Regions from separate parts of the Blastococcus sp. Marseille-P5729 genome, predicted to be linked through region 1. Evidence: riboswitches for the same ligand, from Rfam matches in the RefSeq annotation. Region 1 holds a riboswitch; each other region holds the start of a gene.
The links. A riboswitch is a leader RNA that binds a small molecule or an ion and turns the genes downstream of it on or off. The one in region 1 is predicted to bind S-adenosylmethionine.

Region 1 (3,202 bases):
CGAGGCGATCGAGTACGCGGCCGAGGAGGCCGCGCGTCGTGGCACGTCCCTGACGGTCGTCCGCGCCTGGAACATCAAGAACGCCGTCCGGCCCGCCGACGTGGGCCCAGGCGTGATCCCCTCGACCCAGGAGTTCCAGGATGCGACCGAGGCGCACACCCGTGCCCGCGCCGAGTCGGTCGCCGCTCGGTTCGACGTGCCCGTGCACGCCATGGCTTTGCACGGCTCGCCCACCAAGGCACTCCTGCAGCTGTCCCGGACTGCCGATGTCGTGGTAGTCGGCGACCGCGGTGTCACCGGGCTCGCGGGCCGGATCATCGGCTCGGTCGCCGACACGGTCGTGCGGGAGGCCGAGTGCCCGGTGGTGGTCGTCCGTCGCCGGCAGGACGGGTGATTCTCGAGCGTTGCTGGGTCGCGCGCCAGCGCGAGCATCTCGCGCGGATCGACGCTCTGGTCGGTGCACACGAGGCGCGGCAGGCACGGGCCATCGCGCACCCGGTCGAGGACTTCCTATTCACCTACTACGTCTACCGGCCCAACCAGCTGCGCCGCTGGCATCCCGGGATCGGCACCGCGATCAGCGACCTGACGGCACCGCATCGAGACTGGCCGTTCTATACCGTCCGCGACTCATCGATCACGGTCGATGCACGTGCGCTCGCGCGGCAGCGCAGCGGCGCGGTCGAGCTCGTCCGGCGGCTGATGCGCTCCACCCTCGACCGTCCGGCGCGACACGGCTGCTTCGGGATGCACGAGTGGGCGATGGTGTACGGACTTCCGTCCGAGAAGGTTCGGCACAGCTCTTGGCCGCTGCGGCTGCCGCCCACGAAGGTGGCGGCCACGGTGGACGAGCGCGGGCTGCGCTGCACTCACTTCGATGCCTTCCGGTTCTTCACCGAGCCCGCGGCGCCACTCAACGAGACCCAGCTCAGCCGGCAGGACCAGCTCGCGCAGGAACAACCCGGCTGCCTGCACGCCGGAATGGACCTCTACAAGTGGGCGTACAAGCTCGCGCCGGCGACATCGTCCAGCCTCGTCGCCGACGCCTTCGAGCTCGCCCGGGACATCCGGTATGTCGACATGCAGGCCAGTCCGTACGACCTCAGCGAGCTGGGCATCGCGCCGATCCGGGTGGAGACGGCGTCCGGCCGGGCGCAGTACGTGGCGCTCCAGAGGGAGTTCACCGAGCGGGCCCGACCGATCCGCGAGCAGCTGCTCGCGGTCTGCCAGTCCCTTCGGGCTGCGGTCTAGTCATGATGCGCAGCTCGCTCACGGACCAATATGGCCCTCCCCGCTGACGGCACTACACGCCCGTCGACGACCGGGTGCCCGGGCCGGCGCGCCGCGCCGTGAAGTATCGTTCACCGCAGGTCGAGAGATCTGGCGCGAAGTCCCGGCTGGCCAGACAGCAACCCGCTCCGTCGCGGGTGCTCCGGGAGCAGACCAGCCGCTGCCGACCGGTGGCGGAACAGACGGAACGGAACCTCCGTATCCGAGAACGATGGAGGTCATCATGCCTAATCAGCCGCGCACTGAGCACCCTCAGAACTGCCAGAGCTACGGCCCAGGCCACACCATGCACTGGGTCCACGCCAAGCAGGTGGGCAAGACGCCTTGGGGCTGGCGCGATGGCTTCGCGCGGACAGCTGCCGACGTGATCGTGGTGGCCTACGCCGGAGGTGGGTCGATAGCGGTATGGCATCACCGCCGCGTCGACTTCCCGCCCGGAACTCCGGTGCGCGTCCACGAGCAGTTCCATGCGCTCGCGGTCGGGAGCCTGTGGATCAATGTCGACATTCGCGAAGGTGGAGCGGGGGCCGTCCTCGAACCGAGCATGCCCGAGCTGTGGGCGGCTGAGATGCAAGCCGGAATCACGTCCGTCGTAGAGGGGACCGGGGTAGGCCTTCCAATCTCGGAGTAGCAGTCGGCCGGTTCGCGATCGGTCACTCCGCTCTGGCTGCGGTCTACAGACGCACCTCGATCAGTGCCGGGCCAGGCTCGGCCAGCGCGCCCTCCAGCGCCGTCGCCAGCTCGTCCATCGTGGTCACGGCGGACGCGGGCACCCCCATCGATCCGGCAAGCGCGACGAAGTCGATCGCGGGGTTGTCGATGTCGAGCAGTGCCTGCGCCTTCGGTCCGAAGGCGGGGACGCCGACATTGCGCATCTCGTTGTGCAGGATCTTGTACTTGCGGTTGGCGAACAGCACGATCACTATGTCCAGCTGCTCGCGCGCCGCCGTCCAGAGCGCCTGCGGCTGGTACATCGCGCTGCCGTCGCTCTCCAGCACGATCACCTTGCGGTCGGGGCAGGCCACGGCCGCGCCGATTGCGCACGGCATCGCGTAGCCGATCGACCCACCGGTGCCGACCAGCCAGTCGTGCGGCCGCGCGGTCTCGGTCTCAGCGACCAGCGTGCGACCTGAGGTGATCGACTCATCGACGACGATCGCCTGCTCCGGGAGCAGGGAGCCGATCAGGGCGCCGAGCCCGGCGACGTTCAGCTCACCGGACGGCCGCTGCGGCAGCTCGAGCGGGCTGGTGCGGGCCGTCGCGTCGCCGGCAGCGAGGGCATCGACCAGCCCGTCGAGGGCCTCGGTCAGGTCGTGGTCGGGGCGGGCGAGCTCGACGACCTGAGCGGTGCGTGGCCAAAGCACGCTCGGCCGGTCCGGGTAGGCGAAGAAGCTCACCGGACCCTTCGCGCCCACGAGCACGATGAGATCGTGCTCGGCCAGGAACGTGGCGGCTTGGTCGGGCGGGTACGGGATGCGGGCGACCGGCACCCGGCCGGCACCGCGGGTTATCCGCGAGGTCATCGTGGTGGTCAGCAGCTTGGCCCCGGTGGCGGCCGCGACCTTGCCGGCCGCGCCCAGCGGCTGCTCCAGCGTGGCTCCCGGACCCAGGATGATCGCCGGCGACTCGGCGCGCGGCAGCAGCGCGGCGACCGCGTCGACGGCCTCACCGTCCAGCGGTGCCGGCTGCGGGTCACCCGCCTGCGGAGCCTGGACGGACGACGACCTCACCTCGTTCCAGGCGGCGTCCGCCGGGAGGATGAGCGAGCTGATCCGGCCGGGCCTGCGGCGTGCCTCGCGGATGGCGGCAGCGGTGTCCAGCGGGACCGAGTCGGCGTCCGGCGTGGTGCGCACCCAATGGCTGAACGGCCGCGCGGCGGTCTCGATGTCGGAGGTCAACGGCGCGTCGAGGT
Region 2 (3,202 bases), on a different contig from region 1:
CGAGATGATCGCGGAGGGTGGTGGTCTCGTAGGTGTGGCGGAACGCGCCGGCCGACTGGAGAGCGGGGACGACGCCGCGGGTGATCGCGACGAGGTCGTCTGGTAGCACCGCGGGTCGCAACCGGAACCCGTCCAACCCGGCGTCCGCCCAGTCGACGAGCAGCGTTGCCAGCTGGTCGGGGGTAGTCGCGAGGATCGCGGCGTCGGAACGGAGCTTCTCGCCCGCGGTGTCGTCGAGGCGGCGCAGGCGGTCACGGGCGTCCTTCTCGGTGTCGCCCAGGACGACCAGCAGGTCTGCGTTGATCAGCAGCGGCGTACTGGTGCGGCCGACCGCTTGTTCGGCCGCGCGGACCTGCCCGATCAGGGCGGGCACGTCGTCGATGCCCTGCGGGGTGACGAAGACCAGGTCGGCGCCGCGAGCGGCCAGCTCGTAGGGGATATCGGCGTGCGCGAGAGCCGTCACGACCGGCTGGCCCTGCGGCGGGCGCGGTGTGATGGACGGGCCCTTGACGCTGAACTTCGACCCCTCGAAATCGATGTAGTGCAGCTTGTCGCGGTCGATGAAGCGGCCGGTCGCCTCGTCGCGGATCTCGGCGTCGTCCTCCCAGCTGTCCCACAGCCGGCGGACCACCTCGATCGAGTCGGCCGCCTCGTCGAACAGCTCGCGGATGGCCTGGCGGGAGTCCTCCTGGGTGGCCCAGTTTCGGTCGAGCTCGGGGATGTCGCGGCGGCCGAAGTGTGCGGCCTCGTGGGCGCGGCCGGAGACCTGCACCCGCCATCCGGCGCGGCCGCGGCTCGCGAAGTCCAGGGTGGCGATGGACTTGGAGATGTGGAACGGCTCGGTGTGGGTGGTGGTGACGGTGGGGACCAGGCCGATCGAGGAGGTGATGGGCCCGAGCGCCGCCGCGATCAGCGAGGCGTCGAGGCGCCCGCGTACCTGGTCGGTGCGGTGGTCGGGCGGCCCGCCGAAGTGGTCGGACTGGATGCCGAGGGAGTCCTCGATCGTCACGAAGTCGAGCAGGCCGCGCTCGGCTTCGGTGACGAGCTCTGCCCAGTAGGCGGTTGTGAACAGGTCGGCAGGACGGGCTCCGGGCTCACGCCAGGCGGCCGGATGCCACCCCGCGCCGTCGAGCGCGACAGAGAGGTTGATGTGTTCGGAGGAAGCGGACGGCGGGGTCGCCGGATTGTTGGACATGCGTGGAAGCACCTCAAGGTAGGAAGGCACATCACCGCTGCGTAAGGAATGCAGGAAGATCGCCGAAGCTGCCGAGGCGGCTACGACGAGACGGAACTATCCGTCAGGAGGTGATGTGTGGTGTGTAGGTCGGGCGGAACGCGCTCTTAGCGCGAACAGCGCATGCTGGCGACGAGCGCCAGATCGACGTACAGCCGCCAAGCGGCTTCGTGACCGGTCATCGGTCGTGAATGGGCGGTGCGAAAACCAGACGTGGCGTCCATGGCTGGTTTCTCCTAACCCGCGTGAGCGAACTCGTACTTGCCGGTCGCTGTTGCGATCCGGCCAGGTCTTCACCTGGAGCACCCCACCACGAGGCGGGGGTTGCCGATCGCCGAGCCAGGGCTTCGCGGCGATTCTCGTGACCTCGTTGAAGAGTAAACGAGCCTCGTTTCAGGGGCAAGTCATGTGCCCCAGATCACGGCGGGCGAGCATTCTGCCTACCCTGATGGGGTTGGGCCGCTGCTGATTGCGCGCAACCCCGACGAGGACTCCAGCCTGCCCTGTCTCGTGCGGATCCCGATCGGGCGACGGGATCGGTTCGTGCACGCGTTGATAGAACCACAAGCTTCCGTGTTCGTTCGGCCAGTTGAAACTAGGCCGGGTCGGCGCCAGACTGAGTAGAGACCGAATCCCGGTGCGCGCTGCCATGGACTGTGACTGGGCTCGAGCCGTAAGCAACATCGAGTCCCGGGTGAACCGCCCCGGCGTGTCCGGAGACTTTCTAGCTTGAGACTCCAACGGTTGCTGGGGTCTCGTGGTGAGCGTAGTGAGCGGCCTCTGCCTCGACGGGCGTGAGGTCGTCGCAGTACTCGTGGGGCCGGCGGTGGTTGTACCAGTCCACCCATTCAGCGGTGGCGACCTCGAGGTCGTCGAAGCCCTTCCACGGCCGCTGCTTCTTGACCAGCTCGGTCTTGTAAAGCCCGATGATCGATTCGGCCAGTGCGTTGTCGTAGGACGAGCCCACCGCGCCGGTCGAAGGCTTGATCCCGGCGGCGTCGAGCTTCTCGGAGTAGGCCACGGACAGGTACTGCGTGCCGTGGTCATGGTGCGCAACCAGTCCGGCCAGGTCACGCCCTTCGCGGCCGCGGGTCCAGATCGCCTGTTCAACGGCGTCCACGACGAGCTGGCTGGTCATCGTGGTCGCTACCGACCAGCCCAGGATCCGCCGGGCGTAGGCGTCGATCACGAACGCGGTGTAGCACCAGCCCGACCACGTCGAGCAGTAGGTGAAGTCCGCCACCCAGAGCCGATCGGGTGCTAACGGCCGGAAGCTCCGGTCGACGAGATCCAGTGGCTTCGGCGCCTTCGGGTCGCTGATCGTGGTGCGCTTGGCCTTGCCCCGCACCGCGCCGGCCAGGCCGAGCTCACCCATGAGCCGCTCCACGGTGCAGCGCGCGATCGGCGGCGCATCTGCGGCCCGCTCCCGGTTGAGCGTCAGCCACACCTTCCGCGCGCCGTAGACGCCGTAGTTCGCCGCGTGGACCTCGGCGACCTTCGGCTTCAGTTCCTCGTCGCGCACCTCGCGGGCGGTCGGCTTGCGGTGGCGGTGCTCGTAGTAGGTCGCGGGGGCGATCTTGGCGCCGAGCTCGGTGAGCGCGGCACAGATCGACTCGACACCCCATCGCAGACCGTCATCGTGGCGCTCACCGACGTGCTCGTCGATGTAGCGCACGATCAGCGCTGTGGCCGGTCGAGTTCGGCTGCGAAGAAAACCGACGCGCTCTTGAGAATCGCGTTGGCCCGCTTCAACTCGGCGTTCTCCCGCTTCAACCGCTTCAACTCCGCCGACTCCTCCGAGGTCACCCCGGGGCGCCTGCCGGCATCGACCTCGGCCTGCCGACACCACTTCCGGACCGTCTCCGGCGTCCCGACCCCGAGCAGTTCAGCGACCTTGCTCATCGCCGCCCATTCCGACTCGTGGTCGGCCCGAATCTCGGTGACCATCCGGACCGCCCGCTCACGCAG
Region 3 (3,202 bases), on a different contig from region 1:
TGGTCATCACGGTGTCGCCGCCGGTCTCGGCGATCTGCTCGAGCTCCTTGAGCCGCTGCAGGCGCTTGTGCACGGTGCCGAAGTTGGTGAGCATGCCGCCGAGCCAGCGGTGGTTCACGTACGGCATGTTGACGCGGGTGGCCTCCTTGGAGATCGCCTCCTGGGCCTGGCGCTTGGTGCCCACGAACAGCACGGTGCCGCCGTGCGCGACGGTCTCCTTGACGAACTCGAAGGACTTGTCGATGTATGACAGGGTCTGCTGCAGGTCGATGATGTAGATGCCGTTGCGCTCGGTCAGGATGAAGCGCTTCATCTTCGGGTTCCAGCGGCGGGTCTGGTGTCCGAAGTGCACGCCCGAGTCGAGCAGCTGACGCATGGTGACGACGGCCATTGCCGTTCTCCTTCTTCTGACCGTCTCGGCCAAGCACGCCGGACGGTCCTTTTCTATGGTTGTCGGCCCGGCCGGGTTCGGCAGGGCCCCTGGCGCCCCGACTCCACCGGCTCTCGCCGGACCGTAGCTGAGTCGACCCGTGAACGGGTCTGGACGCGCGAAGTCGGCTCGCCGGTCTGCCCCGCACGAACCGCTGGCAAGAATCATACGGGATCGGCCGCGCGTAGGTTCTGCGGGGCAGCGGAGGCGGGCGGGCCGCCGGTCGGTAGCACACCCCGAGGTGGAAAGACGCGGCACGCCGCTCGCCGTCCACACTCCCGTGGATCGTCCACAGCCCAGGCCGGGCCGCGCGACGGCGCGACCGGTACAGCGTTGGATCGCGCCATGACCCGAACCCACCCACTGCGTCGCGCCGCGATCACCCTGCTGATGGCGCTCCTATCGATCGCCGCGCTGGTCGAACGGGCGGACGCGGCGTCCTCGCGCTACGACTGGCCGCTGGCCGGGAACCCGACGGTCTCGAGGGAGTTCGATCCGCCCGACAAGCCGTGGCTCCCGGGACACCGCGGAGTCGACCTTGCGGTGTCGCCCGGCGCCACGGTCCTCGCTGCGGGGGACGGCGTCGTCGCGTTCGCGGGAGAGGTCGCGGGCAAACCGGTCGTGTCCATCGACCACCCCGACGGCATCCGCACGACGTACGAGCCGGTGGTGGCCTCCGTGAGCGCGGGCGCCCCCGTGACGCGAGAACAGCCGATTGGCGTCCTGCAGGCCGCGCATCCTGAGTGCGCAGCGGCGGCGTGCCTGCACTGGGGAGCCCGTCGCGGCGAGCGGTACCTCGACCCGCTGAGCCTGCTGCGACCACGTCGCGTCCGGCTGCTGCCGCTGTAGTAGGGTGTTCCCACAACCATCACGACCGGCTGAGGGACAGGCCCGCTGACGCCGGGGCAACCACCTTCGACACGCAAGATCGAAGGCCGGTGCCAAGTCCTGCGGTAGCCCTCGGGCTGACCGGCAGATGGGTTGCGCCAGGCCGCGGCCGGCGCGATTGCACCTGGTCGATCCGCATGGCGTCGTGCCCTTCGACCGAGAGGTGCCACACCATGACTCAGCAGCACTCCCCCGTGACCCGCGCCGTCCGCGCCGGGCTGGAGTCCGACACCCAGCACGGGGCCGTCGTCCCGCCCCTGCACCTGTCGAGCAACTTCACCTTCGCCAGGTTCGGCGAGCCCCGCCAGTACGACTACACGCGCAGCGGCAACCCGACCCGAGACCAGCTGGGCGGCGCGATCAGCGATCTGGAGGGCGGGGCCGGCGGGATCATCACCGCCACCGGCATGGGGGCCATCACGGTCGTCCTGCACGCGCTGCTCTCCCCCGGCCAGCGGATCCTCGCCCCGCATGACTGCTACGGCGGCACCTGGCGGCTGCTGGACTCGCTCGGCGAGAAGGGCGCTTTCGACGTGGACCTCGTGGACTTCACCGATCCCCGCGCCCTGGACGCGGCGCTCACGGCGCAGCCCGCGCCGAGCGTGGTGTGGATCGAGACGCCGTCCAACCCCCTGTTGCGGATCACCGACGTGGCCGACGTCGCGCGGCGCGCGCACGAGGTGGGCGCCACCGTCGTCGCCGACAACACCTTCCTGTCACCGGTGCTGCAGCGCCCGATCGAGCTGGGCTGCGATGTGGTCGTCCACTCGACTACCAAGTACCTCAACGGGCACAGCGACGTGGTCGGCGGCGCCATCGTCTCGGCGACGCCCGAGCTGCATGAGCAGATGGCCTACTGGTCGAACACGATCGGCATCACGGGCAGCCCGTTCGACTCCTTCCTGACGCTGCGTGGACTTCGTACGCTCGCCCCCCGGATGCGGGCGCACCAGGACGGCGCGGCAGCCGTTGTCGACGCGCTTTGTGCGCACCGGGCGGTCGCGCAGGTGAACTACCCGGGGCTGCCGAGCCATCCGGGTCACGAGATCGCGGCGCGGCAGCAGGATGGATACGGCGCCATGCTGTCGTTCGAGCTCGCCGGCGGCACGTCCGCGGTGCGGGCGTTCCTGGACGGCCTCGCGCTGTTCAGCCTCGCCGAGTCGCTGGGTGGCGTGGAGTCACTCGTGGCGCACCCGGCGACCATGACGCATGCCTCGATGACCGCGGAGGCCCGCGCGGTCGCCGGGATCAGCGACGGGCTGCTCCGGCTCTCGGTGGGTATCGAGGATCCGGCGGATCTGGTCGCGGATCTGACCGCCGCTCTCGATCGGGCGGCCGCGATCGGCTAGGCGCGCGGGTGGGCCTGGTTGAACGCGGCACGCAGCCGCTCGACCGAGACGTGCGTGTAGATCTGGGTGGTGGCCAGCGAGGCGTGTCCCAGCAGCTCCTGCACCGAGCGCAAGTCCGCGCCGCCCTCGAGCAGATGCGTCGCCGCGCTGTGCCGCAGGCCGTGCGGACCGATGTCCGGGGCTCCGTCAACGGCGCTCGCGGCCCGATGCACGATCCGGCGGACCTCCCGCTGGTCGATCCGGCCGCCTCGGACGCCGAGGAACAAGGCGGTCGTCGTCCGGCTGGAGACCAGGCCCGGCCGGCCCTGGCGTAGGTAGCCCTCGAGCGCCGCGCGGGCCGGCGACCCGATCGGCACGCTGCGCTCCTTGTCACCCTTGCCGAGCACGCGCAGCAGCACCCGGGCCGCGTCGTAGCTGTCGAGGTCCAGCCCGACCAGCTCGCTGACCCGGATCCCCCCGGCGTACAGCAGCTCGAGCATCGCGCGGTCGCGCAGCGCCACGGGATCATCGCCCTCGATCGAGTCGACCAAGCCGG
Region 4 (3,202 bases), 770 kb from region 1:
TCCGGAGTGTCGTAGTCGTCGCGGAAGTACAGCCCATCCGGGCCGAGAACGTCGACGAGCAGCTCGGTGATCTCCTGCTGCAGCTTCGAGCCGACGAGCTTGAGCACCGACGAACGCGGATCGGGCTTGCCCGAGCCGGCAGTCTGCGTCGACAGGATGCGCATCTGGGTCATCTCCAGCGCCTGCAGCTCGACCTCGACCTTGGTCAGGCGCGCCGCGAACAACGGATCCTCGAGGAGGGTGCCCTTCTTGGTACGGGTGTTGCGAGCGAACTCCTTCAGGCGGGCGATGCGGGTCTTGGAGACGCCGACCCGCGCAATGCCCGTGCGCTCGTTGCCCAGGAGGAACTTCGCATAGGTCCAGCCCATGTTCTCCTCGCCGACGAGATTCTCGACGGGGACCTCGACGTTGTCGAAGAACACCTCGTTGACCTCGTGACCGCCGTCGATCAACTGGATCGGGCGGACCGTCACCCCAGGGGACTTCATATCGATCAGCAGGAACGAGATGCCCTGTTGCTTCTTCACCTCGGGGTTGGTGCGCACGAGCATGAAGATCCAGTCGCCGTACTGGCCGAGCGTGGTCCAGGTCTTCTGGCCGTTGACGATGTAGTGGTCACCGTCGCGGACCGCGGTCGTCTTCAGCGAAGCGAGGTCCGAACCGGCGTCCGGCTCGGAGAAGCCCTGCGACCACCAGATGTCCAGGTTCGCGGTCTTCGGCAGGAAGCGCTCCTTGATCTCCTGCGAGCCGAAGGTCGCGATGACCGGGCCGACCATCGAGGTGTTGAAGGCGAGCGGGGCAGGGACGTTGGCCAGCTCCATCTCCTGCAGCCAGATGTGCCGCTGCACGGGGGTCCAGTCCTGACCGCCCCACTCGACCGGCCAGTTGGGGACCGCATAGCCGTGCTTGTTCAGGATCTGCTGGGTGGTGACGATCGGTTCCTTGCTGTCGATCTCACCCCGGGCGTTCATCTCACGGATCTCCTTGGGGATCTCCGTGCGATAGAACTCGCGCATCTGCTCGGCGAACTCGCGCTCTTCCTTGCTGTACAGCTGGTCCATGGATTGGCTCCTGAGTCTGGACGTCGTCCTGGTTGTGGGGCGCCCGCCGACGAGGGGCCGATCGTGCGCGCTCCTGACCGAATCGTATTCGGTTTGATCGCTGCCGTCGCCCCCGGGTGAGCCAATCCACGCCTGGCCACGTTGCGGGCGGCGACGTTGTGAGTACTATTGCTGCGGGTCAAGAGCTCCAGCGTCAAGCCCCGGCTCGCTGGACGGCAACCCTCGCGATGCGGTGGGGTGCCCCGGGTGACGACCTGGTCGGGCACGATGACGTGCCCGGCAAGCGCAGCGCCCGCGAGGGCAGAAGGAGTCAGACGTGGCGACGACGTTCTACGCCGTACGACGCTTCACCATTGACTACGGCCGGCTCCGCACCACCTGTTCCTGACCCGCGCGTCTGACGGTCCCGGCAGTCGCTCTACGTCCGCTCGACGTCCGTCGATCGCAGGCTGAGCCGCTGCACGTTCGTCGACGCTGGCCGTAGGCCGGTAGGGACGGCGGTGTTCGTCGGCGTTCGGCCCGCGCCCCGTCGAGGACCTGCGCGGCACCGCCCGTGGTTCCGTCAACTGGCACCCGGCGGCGTCTCCGCGCGCCAGCGGGGCTGGTCCCGACGACCGTCCGGAATCCCGCCGCGCACCAACTCGCACCCCTGTTAGACAACCGGCGTACGCCGGTCATCACCGCACCCCTGAAATGGAGGAACGCATGTCCGAATCCGTTCTTGCCCTCGTCGAGATCGTCCCCGCCACCGCGTCGAAGGACGCTGCCGCCGCGCTCATCGAGCAGGCGTCAACCCGTGCCGCCGCCGCCGGAGCCGAGCTGATCGAGGCCGAGGTCACCGCCCCGGCCGACCGCGTCTTCCTGGTCTTCGAGACCGCCGACCTCACCGCTCTCGGCAGCGCCGTCCTCGGCCTGGACGACGTCACCGAGGTCGAAGGGCCCGATCAGGTGCGCCTGGTCGGTGCTGATCTCGAGGACATCAAGGCCGCCCGCCCCGAGGCCGGGTACCTGGTCGAGTGGGACATCCCGGCGCACATCGACATGGACACCTACCTCAGCCGCAAGAAGGAGAAGTCCCCGCTGTACGCCGAGATCCCCGAGGTCTCCTTCCTGCGCACCTACGTTCGCGAAGACGTCGCCAAGTGCCTGTGCCTCTACAATGCCCCCGACGAGGACGCCGTCGTCCGGGCGCGGGAGATCGTCTCGACCCCGATCGACCGGCTGCACGCCCTCGACGTCGCTCCGGTCCCCGGGGGTGCCGGATGAGCGCCGTGACGACGCAGTCCGACATCGGGCTCGTCCGCGCCGCCGCCGATGACCTGCGCGCCCGCGTGGCGGAGTCGGTACGGGCGATCGACTCCGGGGCGACGTCGACGACCGATCTGCTGCGCGAGCTCGGTGAGCGTCACCTGCTCGACCTCGGTGTCGACACGGTCGGCGACCCGCATGAGGCCGCATCGCAAATCGACGGGAGTTCCGAGCTGATCGCGCTCCTGGCCGAGGAGTGCATGAGCAGCGCGTTCAGCCTGTGGGCGCACCGCATGGTGCTGGACTACTTCGCCCGCGGCAACCGCACCGCACTGAACTCCGAGACCTGGACGCTGCTGCGCCGCGGTGAGCGCATCGGCTCGACCGCCATGGCATCGGGCATGAAGGCGCTGGCGGGAATCGAGCCGCTCGGCATCACCGGCCACGTCGAAGGCGACGAGCTGGTCATCGACGGGCAGATCCGCTGGGCATCGAACCTGGTGGACGGCGCGGTCGTGGTGATCCCCGTCGTGCTCGATGACGAACGGCGCATCATCACGTGGTTCCGGGTGGGCGCCCCTGGCGTCACGGTCAACTACGTCGACGGCCTGCTCGCGCTCAACGCAACCGCATCGGCGTCCGTCCGCCTGGAGGGCGCGCGGATCCCGTTGGACGCCGTGCTCAGCTGGGACTTCACCGCCACGGCACGCGCCTTCCGGCCGACCTTCTTGACGCTGCAGTCCGCCTTCTGCATCGGGATCGCGCGACGCGCGCTGACCGAGTCCGAGGCGCTGGTGACCCGCGCGGGCAACGAGGGGCTGCAACAGCGCTACCTCGACGCCCGTTCTGCCCTCGATGAGGTCGCGGACCGCTGGACTCGGCTCGGGTCTGAC

Region 2: linked by a shared signal. The riboswitch ahead of DAA40_RS12405 (LLM class flavin-dependent oxidoreductase) and the one ahead of DAA40_RS02360 (hypothetical protein) in region 1 are both predicted to bind S-adenosylmethionine.
Region 3: linked by a shared signal. The riboswitch ahead of metB (cystathionine gamma-synthase) and the one ahead of DAA40_RS02360 (hypothetical protein) in region 1 are both predicted to bind S-adenosylmethionine.
Region 4: linked by a shared signal. The riboswitch ahead of DAA40_RS06240 (DUF4242 domain-containing protein) and the one ahead of DAA40_RS02360 (hypothetical protein) in region 1 are both predicted to bind S-adenosylmethionine.

What each region holds. Positions count from the first base shown of each region.
Region 1 covers NZ_OMPO01000001.1:486,364-489,565, forward strand. The annotation lists gene DAA40_RS02350 (universal stress protein) at 1-394, shown strand, start outside; gene DAA40_RS02355 (3-methyladenine DNA glycosylase) at 391-1,251, shown strand; SAM riboswitch class IV at 1,370-1,478, shown strand; gene DAA40_RS02360 (hypothetical protein) at 1,514-1,921, shown strand; gene DAA40_RS02365 (acetolactate synthase large subunit) at 1,965-3,202, opposite strand, start outside.
Region 2 covers NZ_OMPO01000002.1:812,322-815,523, reverse strand. The annotation lists gene DAA40_RS12405 (LLM class flavin-dependent oxidoreductase) at 1-1,195, opposite strand, end outside; SAM riboswitch class IV at 1,487-1,601, opposite strand; one part of gene DAA40_RS12400 (IS3 family transposase) at 1,959-2,950, opposite strand; one part of gene DAA40_RS12400 (IS3 family transposase) at 2,950-3,202, opposite strand, start outside.
Region 3 covers NZ_OMPO01000004.1:73,856-77,057, reverse strand. The annotation lists gene rpsB (30S ribosomal protein S2) at 1-391, opposite strand, end outside; gene DAA40_RS15595 (murein hydrolase activator EnvC) at 776-1,279, shown strand; SAM riboswitch class I at 1,293-1,413, shown strand; gene metB (cystathionine gamma-synthase) at 1,492-2,667, shown strand; gene DAA40_RS15585 (tyrosine recombinase XerC) at 2,664-3,202, opposite strand, start outside.
Region 4 covers NZ_OMPO01000001.1:1,258,161-1,261,362, reverse strand. The annotation lists gene DAA40_RS06245 (acyl-CoA dehydrogenase family protein) at 1-1,061, opposite strand, end outside; SAM riboswitch class IV at 1,238-1,353, shown strand; gene DAA40_RS06240 (DUF4242 domain-containing protein) at 1,767-2,327, shown strand; gene DAA40_RS06235 (acyl-CoA dehydrogenase family protein) at 2,333-3,202, shown strand, end outside.